One region of the Shinella sp. GW821-FHT10F02 genome, then DNA from elsewhere that is predicted to be linked to it. Evidence: predicted binding sites of a transcription regulator. Region 1 holds the regulator's gene; the other holds the start of a gene.
What was found. Region 1 encodes PhoB, which activates phosphate uptake and scavenging genes when phosphate is short. Its sites were predicted from a motif close to TGTCATNNANCTGTCAT; they were not measured.
Positions count from the first base shown of each region.

Region 2: a site for PhoB is predicted at 2,666-2,682, ahead of AC1RWL_RS16675 (NAD-glutamate dehydrogenase). Genes of this name have one in related genera too.

Region 1 covers NZ_JBXASL010000004.1:308,337-316,052, reverse strand. Annotated here, with positions in the region: gene pstC (phosphate ABC transporter permease subunit PstC) at 1-853, shown strand, start outside; gene pstA (phosphate ABC transporter permease PstA) at 850-2,178, shown strand; gene pstB (phosphate ABC transporter ATP-binding protein PstB) at 2,192-3,007, shown strand; gene phoU (phosphate signaling complex protein PhoU) at 3,059-3,787, shown strand; gene phoB (phosphate regulon transcriptional regulator PhoB) at 3,802-4,485, shown strand; gene AC1RWL_RS14640 (GcrA family cell cycle regulator) at 4,620-5,159, opposite strand; gene AC1RWL_RS14635 (aspartate aminotransferase family protein) at 5,584-6,774, shown strand; gene argF (ornithine carbamoyltransferase) at 6,852-7,716, shown strand, end outside.
Region 2 covers NZ_JBXASL010000005.1:100,596-108,311, reverse strand. Annotated here, with positions in the region: gene AC1RWL_RS16690 (lytic murein transglycosylase) at 1-795, shown strand, start outside; gene AC1RWL_RS16685 (carbonic anhydrase) at 954-1,595, opposite strand; gene pdxY (pyridoxal kinase PdxY) at 1,687-2,562, opposite strand; gene AC1RWL_RS16675 (NAD-glutamate dehydrogenase) at 2,840-7,621, shown strand; gene AC1RWL_RS16670 (MFS transporter) at 7,711-7,716, shown strand, end outside.

The sequences.
Region 1 (7,716 bases):
CGCCTCCATGGCAACGGAAGCCATCCACTTCTTCAACCGGGTGCCTGCCTGGGAGTTCTTCTTCGGCACGGTCTGGGATCCGCGTTTCGCCGCCGCCGGCTCGACGGACTCCTCCGGCCAGTTCGGCCTGATCCCGCTGCTTGCCGGTACGCTCTATATCGGCCTCGTCGCCATGCTGGTCGCCGTGCCGGTCGGGCTCTTCGCCGCGATCTACATGTCGGAATATGCTTCGCGTCACGTCCGCTCGGTTGCAAAGCCGCTGCTTGAAGTGCTGGCCGGCATCCCGACCATCGTCTACGGCTTCTTCGCCCTCGTGACCGTCGGTCCGTTCCTGCGCGACCTTTCCGAGCAGCTCAACGGCCTCGTCACCGGTGATTATTCCAACTTCATCCAGGCGCAGAGCGTTCTGACAGCCGGTTTCGTCATGGGTATCATGCTGATCCCCTACGTCTCCTCGCTGTCGGACGACATCATCACCGCCGTTCCGCGGGCCATGCGCGATGGTTCGCTCGGCCTGGGCGCCACCCGCTCGGAAACGATCAAGCGCGTCATCCTGCCGGCCGCACTGCCGGGCATCGTCGGCGCCCTGCTGATGACCGCCTCGCGCGCCGTCGGTGAAACGATGATCGTGGTCCTGGCCGCCGGCGTTGCCGCCCGCATCCAGCTCAACCCCTTCGAGCCGATGACGACCGTGACCGTCAAGATCGTCAGCCAGTTGACGGGCGACCTTGAATTCACCTCGCCTCAGACGCTGGTGGCATTCGCGCTGGGCATCACGCTGTTCTTCATCACGCTTTGCCTCAACATCTACGCCCTTTACATCGTGCGCAAATACCGGGAGCAGTACGAATGAGCCAGGTCTCCACGAGCCCTACTACGGCCGCCCTAGGTGCTGCCTCCAAGCCCGAACGCCGCGATATCGGCCTGCGCGGCCGCTATGCCGCCGAACGTCGCTTCCGCCTCTACGGCATGGCTGCGATTGCCTTCGGTCTGATCTTCCTGTTCCTGCTGCTGTTTTCGGTCGTCTCCAAGGGCTACACCGCATTCCAGCAGTCGATGATCACCATTCCGGTCGAGTTCTCCGAGCAGATCATCGACAAGGATAACGAGCGGGCCACCAATCCGCAGAAGCTGGTATCGGCCAACTATCCGGTCGTCGCCCGCAATGCGCTCGCCAAGGTGCTTCGTGTCGGCGAAGACGACCGTGCCGGCCTTCGCGCTGTCAACGGCATGATCTCGGACAGCGTCCGCACCCAGTTGCGCGATCTCGTCACCGCCGATCCGTCGATCATCGGCACCACGCAGACCGTGACCTTCCTTGCGCACGGCGACCTCGATTCCGCCTTCAAGGGCCAGATCGATCTGGCCGTCGCCGAGAACAACCGCAAGATCTCCGACAAGCAGATCGGCTGGATGAACCAGCTTGCCGAAAGCGGCGCGCTTTCCAAGCACTTCAACACCGGTATCTTCCTCAACGGCGCATCGAGCCGTCCGGAGGCCGCCGGCGTCGCCGTCGCTGCCGTCGGCTCGCTCTACATGATGCTGATCGTGCTGGTGCTGGCGCTGCCCATCGGCGTTGCGGCCTCGATCTATCTCGAAGAGTTCGCACCGAAGAACCGCTTCACCGACCTCATCGAAGTCAACATCAACAACCTCGCCGCCGTGCCGTCGATCGTCTACGGTCTGCTCGGTCTCGCCGTCTTCGTCAACTTTGCGGGCTTCCCGCGCTCGGCCTCCCTCGTCGGTGGCCTGGTGCTGACCCTCATGACGCTGCCGACGATCATCATCGCGACCCGTTCGGCACTGAAGGCCGTGCCGCCGTCCATCCGCTCGGCAGCGCTCGGCCTCGGCGCCTCGAAGATGCAGACCGTGTTCCACCACGTCCTGCCGCTTGCCATGCCCGGCATCCTGACCGGCACCATCATCGGTCTCGCCCACGCGCTTGGCGAAACCGCGCCGCTGCTGCTCATCGGCATGGTTGCCTTCGTCGCCGATATCCCGTCGACGCCGCTCGAACCCGCAACGGCGCTGCCGGTGCAGATCTACATGTGGGCGAATGAGGCGGAGCGCGCCTTCGTGGAGCGCACATCGGGTGCTATCATCCTCCTCCTCGTCTTCCTCATCCTCATGAATGTTGGCGCCATCCTGTTGCGCCGCCGCTTCGAGCGGCGTTGGTAGAAGGACCAAACAGATGAACATGATGTCAGAAGCAGCAGTCGAGAAAGCGCTGGACAAGAAAATGAACGACATTTCCTACAAGATGATCGGCAAGGACGTTTCGGTCTATTACGGCGACAAGCGCGCCCTCTATGACGTGAACCTCAATGTCCGCCAGAACACCGTGACGGCGCTCATCGGCCCGTCGGGCTGCGGCAAGTCGACGTTCCTGCGCACACTGAACCGCATGAACGACACTATCGAAGGCTGCCGCGTTACCGGCCGCATCACGCTCGACACAGACGATATCTACGATCCGAACATCGACGTCGTCGAACTGCGCGCCCGCGTCGGCATGGTCTTCCAGAAGCCGAACCCGTTCCCGAAGTCGATCTACGAGAACGTCGCCTACGGCCCGCGCATCCACGGCCTCGCCAAGGCGAAGGCCGACATGGACGCCATCGTCGAGTCCAGCCTGCAGAAGGCCGGCCTGTGGAACGAGGTGAAGGACCGCCTGCTCGAAGGCGGAACCGGCCTCTCCGGCGGTCAGCAGCAGCGCCTGTGCATCGCCCGCGCTGTCGCCGTCAGCCCGGAAGTCATCCTGATGGACGAACCCTGCTCGGCGCTCGACCCGATCGCGACCGCAAAGGTCGAGGAACTGATCCACGAGCTGCGCGCCAACTTCACGATCGTCATCGTGACGCACTCGATGCAGCAGGCGGCCCGCGTTTCGCAGCGCACCGCCATGTTCCACCTCGGCAACCTCGTCGAGGAGAACGACACCGACAAGATGTTCACCAACCCGGATGACCAGCGCACGCAGGACTACATCATGGGCCGCTTCGGCTGACGCCATCGTCGCCGAACCCCCTGAAAATCCGAGCGCATTAAGGACACAACCATGTCATCGACCCATATTGTCTCGATTTATGACGAAGAACTGAAGTACCTCTCCCGCCGCATCTCCGAAATGGGTGGCACGGCCGAGCAGATGGTGGCGGACTCTGTCCGTGCGCTCGTCACCACCGATGGTGCGCTGGCGCAGAAGGTGATCTCGGAAGACGTCATCCTCGACACCGCCGAGCGCCAGATCAACGAGAAGGCGATCGTCACGATCGCCAAGCGCCAGCCGGTGGCTGCGGACCTGCGCGAAATCATGGGCGCGATCCGTATCGCGGCCGAACTGGAGCGCGTCGGCGACCTCGGCAAGAACACTGCCAAGCGCGTCATCGCCGTGCAGAGCTCGGGTATGCCCCGCAAGCTTACCCGCGGCCTGGAGCACCTCGCCGAACTGACGCTGATCCAGCTCAAGGAAGTGCTCGACGTCTACGCCACCCGCTCGGTGGAGAAGGCCAAGGCCATCCGCGAGCGCGACGACGAGATCGACGCGATCTACACCTCGCTGTTCCGCGAACTCCTCACCTACATGATGGAAGATCCGCGCAACATCACGCCCTGCACCCATCTCCTGTTCTGCGCCAAGAACATCGAGCGCATCGGCGACCATGCGACCAACATCGCGGAAACCATCTACTACATGGCGACCGGCTCGCAGCCCGAAGGCGAACGCCCGAAGGACGACACCTCGACGTCAGTGGTCACTGCCGACGTCACTGAAGCCTCCGAGTAAGGAGTTTTGCCTCCATGGTGCCCAGAATCGCCGTCGTGGAAGACGAGGAGGCGTTGAGCGTCCTCCTGCGCTACAACCTCGAAGCCGAAGGTTTCGAGGTCGATACGATCCTCTCCGGTGACGAGGCCGAAGTGCGCTTGCAGGAGCGCATGCCGGACCTCCTCATCCTCGACTGGATGCTGCCGGGCGTTTCGGGCATCGAACTGTGCCGGCGGCTGCGCCAGCGGCCGGAGACCGAACGCCTGCCGATCATCATGCTGACGGCACGCGGCGAAGAGAGCGAGCGCGTGCGCGGGCTCGCCACCGGCGCCGACGACTATGTCGTCAAGCCGTTCTCGACGCCCGAACTCGTCGCCCGCGTGCGCGCCATGCTGCGCCGCGCCCGGCCGGAAGTCGTCTCGACGGTGCTGCGCTGCGGCGATATCGAGCTCGACCGCGAGACGCATCGCGTGCACCGCCGCACCCGCGAAGTCCGCCTCGGCCCGACGGAATTCCGCCTGCTGGAATTCCTGATGACCTCGCCCGGCCGCGTCTTCTCGCGCTCGCAGCTTCTCGATGGCGTCTGGGGCCACGACATCTATGTCGACGAACGCACGGTCGACGTGCATGTCGGCCGCCTGCGCAAGGCGCTCAACTTCGCCAACATGCAGGACGTCATCCGCACGGTGCGCGGCGCAGGCTATTCGCTGGAAGCCTGAGCGACCCCTTTCCTCCCAAGGACGAAAATGGGCCCTTCGGGGCCTGTTTGCGTTTTGGAGTATGGTCCGGCCCTACATCACAAACGAAAACGGACCCTTTCGGGTCCGCATCGCATGTGCCGTCGTGGAAAAGATCACCGCATCCGGCGGCGCTCGGCCGAGGGCTGGTAGGCGAGGCGCTGGTGGTAGGTGCAGTAGGGCGAGTTGTCCGGGGACTCGTTGCCGCAGAAGTGGAAGTCGTCGTTCAGCGGGTCGCCGATCGGCCATTTGCAGGTGCGCTCGGTGAGCTGGGTCAGCTCGAGCCGGCGCGACATGGGCACGACCACGTTGTTGCCGTTGGACGGAACCGGAAGCTGCTCGCGCTGCGTCTCGAAATCCGTCTCGACCTCTTCCTTGGTGATGGTGTTGCCGGCCGGGCGCACCACGGAACGGGCCGTCACGGCGCGGGCCTGGAAGGTCGTCGCGGGGCGCGGGGCTGCCGGCACCGGGCGCTTGGGGCGCGACGCGCTCTGCGTGCCGCCGGCCTTGGCGCGGCCCGGCAGGTTAAGCCGGTGCACCTTGCCGATAACCGCGTTGCGGCTGACGCCGCCGAGCTGTGCCGCGATCTGGCTCGCGCTCAGGCCCTCGCTCCAGAGCTTCTTGAGTTTCTCGACCCGCTCGTCTGTCCAGTTCATCTCTCGTCTCCGCTCGGCGCTCGCAATGCGGGAATCCCTCATCGCGTTCCGGACGGGTCCGGAATTTGAACGCCCTAACTCTTTTGGTGACTAGTTCCGCCGCATGCAGTCTAGTAATTGGTCTTTAACCTAGAGTTTGGGGGACTCTGTGACAAGAGTCGCAGGAATCCGGGCGAATCGATTTCCGAGTTTTCCCCAACTTGCTGGCCGGGTGTGACTCGATAGCGACACCTTCCGCGCGTGGCGTGAATCCTCACCTTGCGGGAGGTTCAGCACTATTTCGGGGTGCGATTTGTTGACATCCCGGCCTGAAATGCCGATAGTGCCGCATGCCGCCGAAAGGCGGCTTTTGATTTTTCTGGAGCCTGGAAAAGTCAAGCCGCGTTCACGTTTTTCCGCATCTCTTTTTCGGAGGATCCGCGCCATGGCCGATGCCGCGCCGCTCTATGAAACCTATATGCGTGCACCGCTCCGGTTCACGCGCGGGGAGGGCGTCTGGCTGATCGCCGAGGATGGCGAGCGATATCTCGACTTCGCCGCCGGCGTCGCCGTCAATTCGCTGGGCCATGCGCATCCGCATCTCGTCGCCGCGCTGAAGGACCAGGCCGACAAGGTCTGGCACCTGTCGAACCTCTATGAGGTTCCGGGCCAGGAAAGCCTCGGCCGCCGCCTGACGGAGGCGACCTTCGCCGACAAGGTGTTCTTCACCAATTCGGGCGCCGAAGCGCTGGAATGCGCGATCAAGACCGCGCGCCGCTATCATTTCGCCAAGGGCCATCCCGGCAAGTTCCACATCATCACCTTCGAAGGCGCCTTCCACGGCCGCACGCTCGCGACGATCGCCGCCGGCGGCCAGGAAAAGTACCTCGAAGGGTTCGGCCCCAAGGCCCCCGGCTTCCTCCAGGTCCCCTTCGGCGACATCACCGCCGTCAAGGATGCGATCACCGAAGAGACGGCCGCGATCCTGATCGAGCCGGTGCAGGGCGAGGGCGGCATCCGCCCGGTGCCGAAGGAATTCATGCAGGAGCTGCGCCAGCTCTGCGACGAATACGGCCTGCTGCTGGTTCTCGACGAGGTACAGTCCGGCGTCGGCCGCACCGGGCGCCTGTTCGCCCATGAATGGTCGGGCGTCACGCCGGATATCATGGCGGTCGCCAAGGGCATCGGCGGCGGTTTCCCGCTCGGCGCCTGCCTTGCCACGAACGAAGCGGCTGCCGGCATGGTCGCCGGCACACATGGCTCGACCTATGGCGGCAACCCGCTCGCCATGGCGGTCGGCAATGCGGTGCTCGACGTCGTGCTGGAAGAGGGCTTCCTCGATCATGTGCGCGACGTGGCGCTCGTCTTCCGCCAGGGTCTCGCGGCATTGAAGGATCGCTTCCCCGAGATCATCGAGGATATCCGCGGCGAGGGCCTGATGCTCGGCATCAAGGCAAGGATACCGACCGCCGAACTGCTCAAGGCCGTGCGTGCGGAAAAGCTGCTCGCCGTGCCGGCGGGCGACAATGTGCTGCGGCTGTTGCCGCCGCTGACGGTGACCACCGAGGAGGCGCGCGAGGGGCTTGCGCGCATCGAGCGGGCTGCCGAAAAGCTCAGCGCCGCCAAGGCGGCCTGAGCACTGCCGCGCCGCGCGTCACTCGTGACGCGCAAAGGTCGCGGCAGCATCAAAGGACCGGACAGACAGGACACATCATGGCCAAGCATTTTCTCGACCTTTCCGCCGTTTCGGAAAGCGATCTCCGCGTCATCATGGACGATGCGCACACGCGCAAGGCCGCCAGCAAGGCCGGCACGGAGGCAAAGCCGCTCGCCGGCAAGATGCTCGCCATGATCTTCGAGAAGCCCTCGACCCGAACCCGCGTCTCCTTCGACGTCGGCATGCGCCAGCTCGGCGGCGAGACGCTGTTCCTGTCGGGCACGGAAATGCAGCTCGGCCGCGCCGAGACGATCGGTGATACGGCCAAGGTTCTATCGCGCTACGTCGATGCCATCATGATCCGCACCACCGACCATGCCCGCCTGCTGGAGCTTGCCGAACACGCCACCGTGCCGGTCATCAATGCGCTGACGGACCTGACGCATCCCTGCCAGATCATGGCCGACATCATGACCTTCGAGGAGCATCGCGGCTCGACGAAGGGCAAGACCTTCGCCTGGACAGGCGACGGCAACAACGTGCTGCATTCCTTCGTCGAGGGTTCGGCCCGCTTCGGCTATACGATGAAGATGGCCGTGCCGATGGGCTCCGAGCCGGACGACAAGATCCTGAACTGGGCACGCGACAATGGCGGCAACATCCTGCTCGGCCATGATCCGGACGCCATCGTCGAGGGCGTCGACCTCATCGTCACCGACACCTGGGTCTCGATGAATCAGGAACACCGCGCCCGCGGCCACAACATCTTCCAGCCCTACCAGGTGAACAAGCAGCTTATGGCGCGGGCAAACGAGAACGCCCTCTTCATGCACTGCCTGCCGGCGCATCGCGGCGAGGAGGTCACCGACGAGGTGATCGACGGCCCGCAGTCGGTGGTCTTCGACGAGGCGGAAAACCGTC
Region 2 (7,716 bases), on a different contig from region 1:
GTGCTGGCCGCAATGATCGCCACGGCAGCGGTGCCGGCGGCGGCTGAAGCTGCCAAGTGCGGCAACGATGCAGGCGGTTTTCCGGCCTGGGTAGAGGCATACAAGGACGAGGCCGCCGGCCGCGGCATCAACCGCGCCACGCTGGACAAGGCATTCGCCAATGTCAGCTATGCCCGCGCGACGATCCGCGCCGACCGCGGCCAGAAGAGTTTCAAACTCTCCCTCGAACAGTTCATGCAGAAGCGTGGCGGCCAGGCGATCATCCGCCGCGGCAAGGGCCTGAAGAAGCAGAACGCGGCGCTGTTCGAGCGCATCGAGGGCCGCTACGGTGTGCCGGCCGGCCCGCTCTTGGCCATCTGGGGCATGGAAACCGGCTTCGGCGGCTTCCTCGGCAAGGAACACACGATCTCGGCCGTGGCGACGCTCGCCTATGACTGCCGTCGTTCGGAATATTTCACCAATCAGCTCAACGCCACGATGCAGCTCGTCCAGAAGGGCATTCTCTCGACGTCCGCACGCGGTGCTGCGCATGGCGAAATCGGCCAGACGCAGTTCCTGCCGGCGAACGTGCTGAAATACGCCGTCGACGGCGACGGCAACGGCCGCATCGACCTCGTCGGCTCGAAGGCCGACGCGCTCGCTTCCACCGCAAACTTCCTGCGCGGCCATGGCTGGAGCGCCGGCGGCGGCTACCAGCCGGGCCAGGGCAATTTCGGCGCCCTGCAGGGCTGGAACGCGGCCAGCGTGTACCAGCGCGCAATCGCCATCATCGGCGCGGAAATCGACGGCGAATAATCGCCGGTTCCCTCTCTTTTGTCATGGTCGGGCTTGACCCGACCGTCCAGCCGCGGGTGCCGCGTGGATCCTCGGGTCAAGCCCGAGGATGACGTTGGAGAATGAGGTGAAGCTATCGGCAAGTTAGAACCCGGCGGGAAACCAGGCCGGGTTTTTCTTTACGTGCCGGGGCGCACGAAATCGCCGGTCTTGGCGTCCATGATCCAGAGTTCGCCGGTCGAAATGTCGAACCACGAGCCGTGCAGCTGGAGGCGGCCCTTTTCTTCCAGGATGCGCACGCAGGGGAAGGTTCTGAGATTGGCGAGCGAGTTGCGGATCGAGACGCGCTCGAGCGCGCGCTGGCGTTCCGCTTGCGTCAGGAGTTCGGCGCCTTGGATCTGTTCGGCGACGGGCCTCAGCATGCCCATCCACTTGCCGATGAAGTCGCCGGGCGAGAGCGGCTCGGCATCGAGCGCAAGCGCTGCCGAAATGCCGCCGCAGCGGCCATGGCCCATCACCACGATGTCGCTGACCTTCAGCGACTGCACGGCGAATTCAAGCGCCGCCGACGTCGAGTGGTACTGCCCGTCCGGCTCATAGGGCGGCACGAGGTTGGCGACGTTGCGGATCACGAAGAGTTCGCCCGGTCCGCTATCGAAGATCGTCTCGGGTGCTGCCCGGGAGTCACAACAGGCAATCACCAGCGTCTTCGGCTTCTGGCCGGTCTCGGCCAGCGCCCGGTAGCGCGCCGACTGTTCGGCATAACGGCCGGACATGAAATTGCGGTAGCCATTCAGAAGACGGTCGGGAAAGCTGTTCATGGTGTCAAAATACCCCCGTGCAAACGATCTGCCGGATGAGGCCCCATCCGGATGTGCATAAACCACTCCGCACGGGATGGCGCAAGACGATTCAGGGCCGTTTGGTCTGCGCCGGATGCAGGAGGCGGCGCATGTGCACCATGGCCATGGGCGTGGAAATGCTGCCGGCATCCTGTTCCAGCGTCAGCTCGTCGGCACCGCGCTTGGCGGTGCGCGCGACGATCTCGAAAACGCTGGCCGTCGCCATCATCAGCGCCCGTTCTTCCGCCAGGCCTTCCATCAGCCGGGAGAGGAAGATCGCCGAAAGCAGGTCGCCGGTGCCGTTCGGCGGATTGGGCACGAGGCGGTGTTCCGCCAGAAGCGCACTGCGCCCGGAGAGATACAGATTGCCCGTGCTGCCCGCCATCAGCGGCAGCGAAGAGGTGACGAGCATGCGCGACGGCCCGAGCGACAAAGCCGCCTCCATCACCGCCGCATTGGTTTCAAGCGGCGCGCCGGAAAGCCAGGCCAGCTCGAACCGGTTGGGCGTGGCGATCGAGGCGAGCGGGATCAGCCGGTCGCGGATCGCCACCGCCGTTTCTTCCGCGATATAGAGGCCGCTCTCATCGCCGCAGACCGGATCGCACATATAGAGAAGGTCCGGATTTTCCGCCTTGAGCCCCGAAACGAGGCGCGCCACGGAAGCCACCTGCGCAGCACTGCCGAGGTAACCCGACAACACCGCCTTCACCTCGCCGCGCCAGGGCGCGCGCAGAAGGTCGGAGATCATCGCGTCGAAATCTTCCGCCGAGATCGCCACGCGGGTCGATTTTCCGTGTCCCGGATGCCAGGGCAGGATGACCGTCGGCAGCGCCCAGACCGGGTGCCCGAGCGTCTCGAGCGCGAAGACGGCGGCGCGGTTGCCGACCGTGCCGCGCACCACATGGCTCGAAATCACGATGACCGTGCCCTTGTCGCTCTCGTTCATAAGCCGGCTCCCTTTCGTCCCGTCGAGTGATGACAAGGGGGTCCAAGCCTGTCAACGCCTGCCCTGCCGTTCGCCCCTTGCGTGACACCGCCGATCGCCCCGCATGACCGGTTTGTGACGTCTTTTCGTCAAAAAAACAGGAATTCCTGGGCGAAACGACAGTGTAACTGACCTATTCCGGACAAAATCGATTGAATTTTCTCACGATTCCACAAATTTCGTCGCAGGTATTTTTTCTTCTGCTAACGTCCGGCCATCGGATTCGAGGGAGAATTCCATGGGTGCCCGGACCAACGTGAAACGAGAAAAACACATCGAAGCCGCAAAGGCTGCTGCTGCCGCCCTCGGCGCAAAGACACTGAACCCCGACATCCTGTTCGGGCGTGCCAGCAAGGACGACATCGAGCTCTATACCGGCCCGATGCTGGCGGTTGCCGCCGCCCATGCCATGGCCGAAATCGAGGCCTGGGACGGTGCCACGCCGCGCGTTACTGTCACCACGCTGCCGGAGGTTCGCCCGGAGGGCGAGCCCGTCTCCGTGCTCTCGGTCACCGACCGCAACCAGCCGTTCCTCTACGATTCGGTGATGGGCGAAGTGACGAGCACGCACCGCGACATCCATCTTGCGGTCCACCCGATCCTCGTCGTGAACCCCGGCGAAACACCGAAACTCTTCTCGCCGGATGAGGAAAGCGACCCGTCGCACCGGGTCAGCCATATCGAGATCCACCTGTCGGAACTGGCACCGGGCGAAGCCGCCTCGCTCGTCGAGCGGGTGAACACCGTGCTGAACCAGGTTCACCAGGCCGTCGACGACTGGCCCGCCATGGTGGAAAAGCTCGACAGCGCCATGGCCGACATGGAGCGCTACGCCAAGGCCAAGGCCGACAAGGATGAAGCGCTCGCCTTCATGACCTGGCTGCGCGGCAACAACTTCACCTTCCTCGGCATGCGGGAATACAGCTATTCCGGCAAGGGCGAGCAAGCGACCGTGGAGCGCGGCGGCGAAGGCCTCGGCATCCTGTCCGATCCCGACGTGCGCGTGCTGCGCCTTGGCAAGGACGCCGTGACGACGACGCCGGAAATCCTCGAATTCCTCGAAGGTCCGGACTTCCTGATCGTCACCAAGGCCAATGTGAAATCCCTCGTGCACCGCCGCGCCTATATGGATTATATCGGCCTGAAGCGGTTCAACGAGAAGGGCAAGGTGATCGGCGAACTGCGCATCGTCGGCCTCTTCACCTCCACCGCCTATACGCATGCCGCCGGCCAGATCCCGCTGCTGCGCTCCAAGGTGGCTGATGTCGTCGAGCATTTCGGCTACGACCCGAAGAGCCATTCCGGCAAGATGCTGATCAACACGCTGGAATCCTACCCGCGCGACGATCTCTTCCAGATCGACACCGGCCTTCTCGCCACCTTCTGCGAGCAGATCAACGAATTGTCCGACCGGCCGCGCATCCGCGTGCTGCCGCGCATCGACCGTTTCGACCGCTTCGTCTCCGTCATCGTCTACGTGCCGCGCGAACAATATGATTCCGACGTGCGCGAAAAGATCGGCAACTATCTGAAGTCGGCTTACGATGGCCGCGTCTCCGCCTATTACCCGGCTTTCCCGGAGGGTGGGCTTGCCCGCGTGCACTTCATCATCGGCCGCTCCGGCGGCAAGACGCCGCGCATTCCGCAGCCGAAGCTGGAACAGGCCGTGCGCGAGATCGCCACACGCTGGACGGACCGCTTCGAAACCCTCTCCGGCGGCGATGGCCTGCGCCTCGTCACCGACCGCGGCTACCAGGAGGACTTCACGCCCGCCGAGGCCCATGCCGACCTCGCCCTCATTTCGACGGCGACGCCGGACAACCCGATCCGCATTTCCTTCTACCGCAAGGCCTGGAACACCGACCTTAGCACGGTCGAGCTGAAGATTTTCCATGCCGGCGAACCCGTTTCGCTGTCGCGCCGCGTACCGCTGCTGGAAAACCTCGGTTTCAACGTCGTCAGCGAACAGACGCACGACCTCACGGTCGCCGGTTTCGACGGTGAACAGCGCCGGGTCATCCTGCACGACATGGAGCTCAAGCACCGCGACGGCATCGAGATCAATCTCGACAAGCTGAGCCCGATGCTGGAGGAAGCGTTTCTGGCCGCCTGGCATGGCGAGGTGGACGACGACGCGCTGAACCGCCTCATCCTGACCGCCGGCATTTCCGCCCGCGAAATCATGGCGCTGCGCACCTATTCGCGCTACCTGCGCCAGACCGGCATTCCCTATTCGCAGGGCTATATCGCCGATACGCTGAACAAGTACCCGCCGATCGCCGCCAACCTCTTCCGCCTGTTCAAGACCCGCCTCGACCCGAAATTTTCGGATCGCCAGCGCGAGAAGAAGACCGGCGAGACCGCCACGGCGATCGAAGAGGCGCTCGCCAACGTGCCGAGCCTCGACGAGGACCGGATTCTGCGCCGCTACGTCAACGCCATCCAGGCAACGCTGCGCACCAACTATTTCCAGCGTGACTCCGACGGCAAGCCGCGCAAGACGCTGGCGATCAAGCTCGATCCGAAGGCGCTGGACGGCCTGCCGGAGCCGCGGCCCTTCCGCGAGATCTTCGTCTACGGCGCCGAGGTGGAAGGCGTGCACCTGCGCTTCGGCAAGGTCGCCCGCGGCGGCCTGCGCTGGTCGGACCGCGCACAGGACTACCGCACGGAAGTGCTCGGCCTCGTGAAGGCGCAGCAGGTCAAGAACTCGGTCATCGTGCCGGTTGGCGCCAAGGGCGGCTTCTATCCGAAGCAGCTTCCCGCCGGCGGCAGCCGCGACGCGATCTTCAAGGCGGGCACCGAGGCCTACAAGACCTATATCCGCACGCTGCTCTCCGTCACCGACAACATCGTCGGCCAGGACGTCGTGCCGCCGGCCGATACGGTCCGCCTCGATGGTGATGACCCCTATTTCGTCGTTGCCGCCGACAAGGGCACGGCAACCTTCTCCGACACGGCCAATGGCCTCGCGCAGGAAGCCGACTTCTGGCTCGACGACGCCTTCGCGTCGGGCGGCTCAGCCGGCTACGACCACAAGAAGATGGGCATCACCGCCCGCGGCGCCTGGGAGACCGTCAAGCGTCACTTCCGCGAGATGAACATCGACATCCAGAAGACGCCCTTCACCGTCGCCGGTGTCGGCGACATGTCGGGCGACGTCTTCGGCAACGGCATGCTGCTCTCGCGAAAAATCCGGCTCGTGGCCGCTTTCGACCACCGCGACATCTTCATCGATCCGAATCCGGATACCGATACGTCCTTCGCCGAGCGCCGCCGCATGTTCGCTTTGCCGCGCTCCAGCTGGCAGGACTATGACCGCTCGGTGCTCTCCAAGGGCGCGATGATCATTCCGCGCACGGAAAAATCCGTGACGCTGACGGCGGAAGCCATGGCCGTCATCGGCATCGACAAGGCCAAGGCGACGCCGTTCGAGATCATGACGGCGATCCTGAAAGCGCCGGTCGACCTGATGTGGTTCGGCGGCATCGGCACCTATATCCGCGGCCAGAACGAGACGGACGCGGAAGTCGGCGACCGCGCCAACGACCCGATCCGCATCGTCGCCGACGATCTTCGTGCAAAAGTGATCGGCGAGGGCGCGAACCTCGGCGTCACCCAGCGCGGCCGCATCGCCTTCGCGATGAAGGGCGGGCGCTGCAACTCGGATGCCATCGACAACTCGGCCGGCGTGAATTCGTCGGACGTCGAGGTCAACATCAAGATCGCGCTCGCCTCCGCCATGCGCGACGAGCGGTTGACACGCGCCAAGCGCAACGTGCTGCTCGCCTCGATGACGGACGAGGTGGGCCACCTCGTGCTGCGCAACAACTACCTGCAATCGCTGGCGATTTCGCTGACGGAAAAGCAGGGCGCCGCCAACCGCGCGCCGCTGACGCGCCTGATGGACCGCTTCGAGGCCGCCGGCCAGCTCAACCGCAAGGTCGAGACGCTGCCCGACGACCGCACGGTCGCCGAGCGCTACCAGGCCGGCAAGCCGCTGACCCGGCCGGAGATCGGCGTGCTGCTCTCCTATGCCAAGCTCGTGCTGTTCGACGAGCTCGTGCATACCGGCCTGCCGGACGAGCCCTATTTCGAGCCGACGCTGATCAGCTACTTCCCGGCGAAGATGCAGAAGACCTATGGCGACGACATCCGCTCGCATCGCCTGCGGCGTGAGATCATCGCGACGATCCTCGCCAACGAGGTGATCAACCGCGGCGGCCCGGCCTTCATCAACGCGCTGACCGACGGCACCGGCTTCGGCCCGGCGGATGCCGTGAAGGCCGCCGTCATCGCCCGCGATGGTTATGGCCTCGCAGCCCTCTATGCCGGTGTCGACGCGCTCGACACGCTGGTGGCGGGTGCCGTTCAGAACGAACTCTACGAGGAGATCGGCCGCATCTACGCCACCGTCACCAGCCTGCTGCTGACGACCGGCGCCGTGTCCGGCCCGCTGGACCAGGCGGTGCACAAGCTCAAGCAGGCGCTGAAGCAGTTGCGCCCGCAGCTCTCGACGCTGATCTCGGAAGCGGCCGGCGACGAGGCGCGCCGCAAGGCCCACGCCTATGAGGACGAGGGCGTGCCGGCGGACCTGGCGGAGGAGATCGCCACGCTGTCCATGCTGACCTTCGTGCCGGAAGTGATGCTGATCGCATCGGCGACCGGCGACACGCTCGGCAAGACGGCGCAGACCTTTGCCGGCATCAGTGCGGCGCTCAATATCGGCCGGCTGCTTTCCGCGGCAAGCCGCATCCCGACCGGCGATCTCTACGAGTCGCTCGCCCTGCAGCGCAGCCTCACCGACATCGCCAATGCCCGCCGGGACCTGGCGAGCGTCGTGCTAACCGGCCACAAGGGCGACAAGGCGCCGCTTGCGACCTGGCAGCAGGCCGACAAGGAGCGGCTTGCCCGCGTGACGGCGAACCTCTCCGCGCTGACCGAGACGGGCGAAGCCACGCTCGCCAAGGTGAGCGTCGCCGCCGGCATCCTGAGCGACCTTGCACAGGCACGGTCGAAGTGACAAAGTCCCGTGCCGGCTGATGGAGCGAAGGCTCCGTTAGCCGGCATCGGATGGGCGCACAGTCGTCGCCCCCGCGAATTGGAGGGGCGATGACG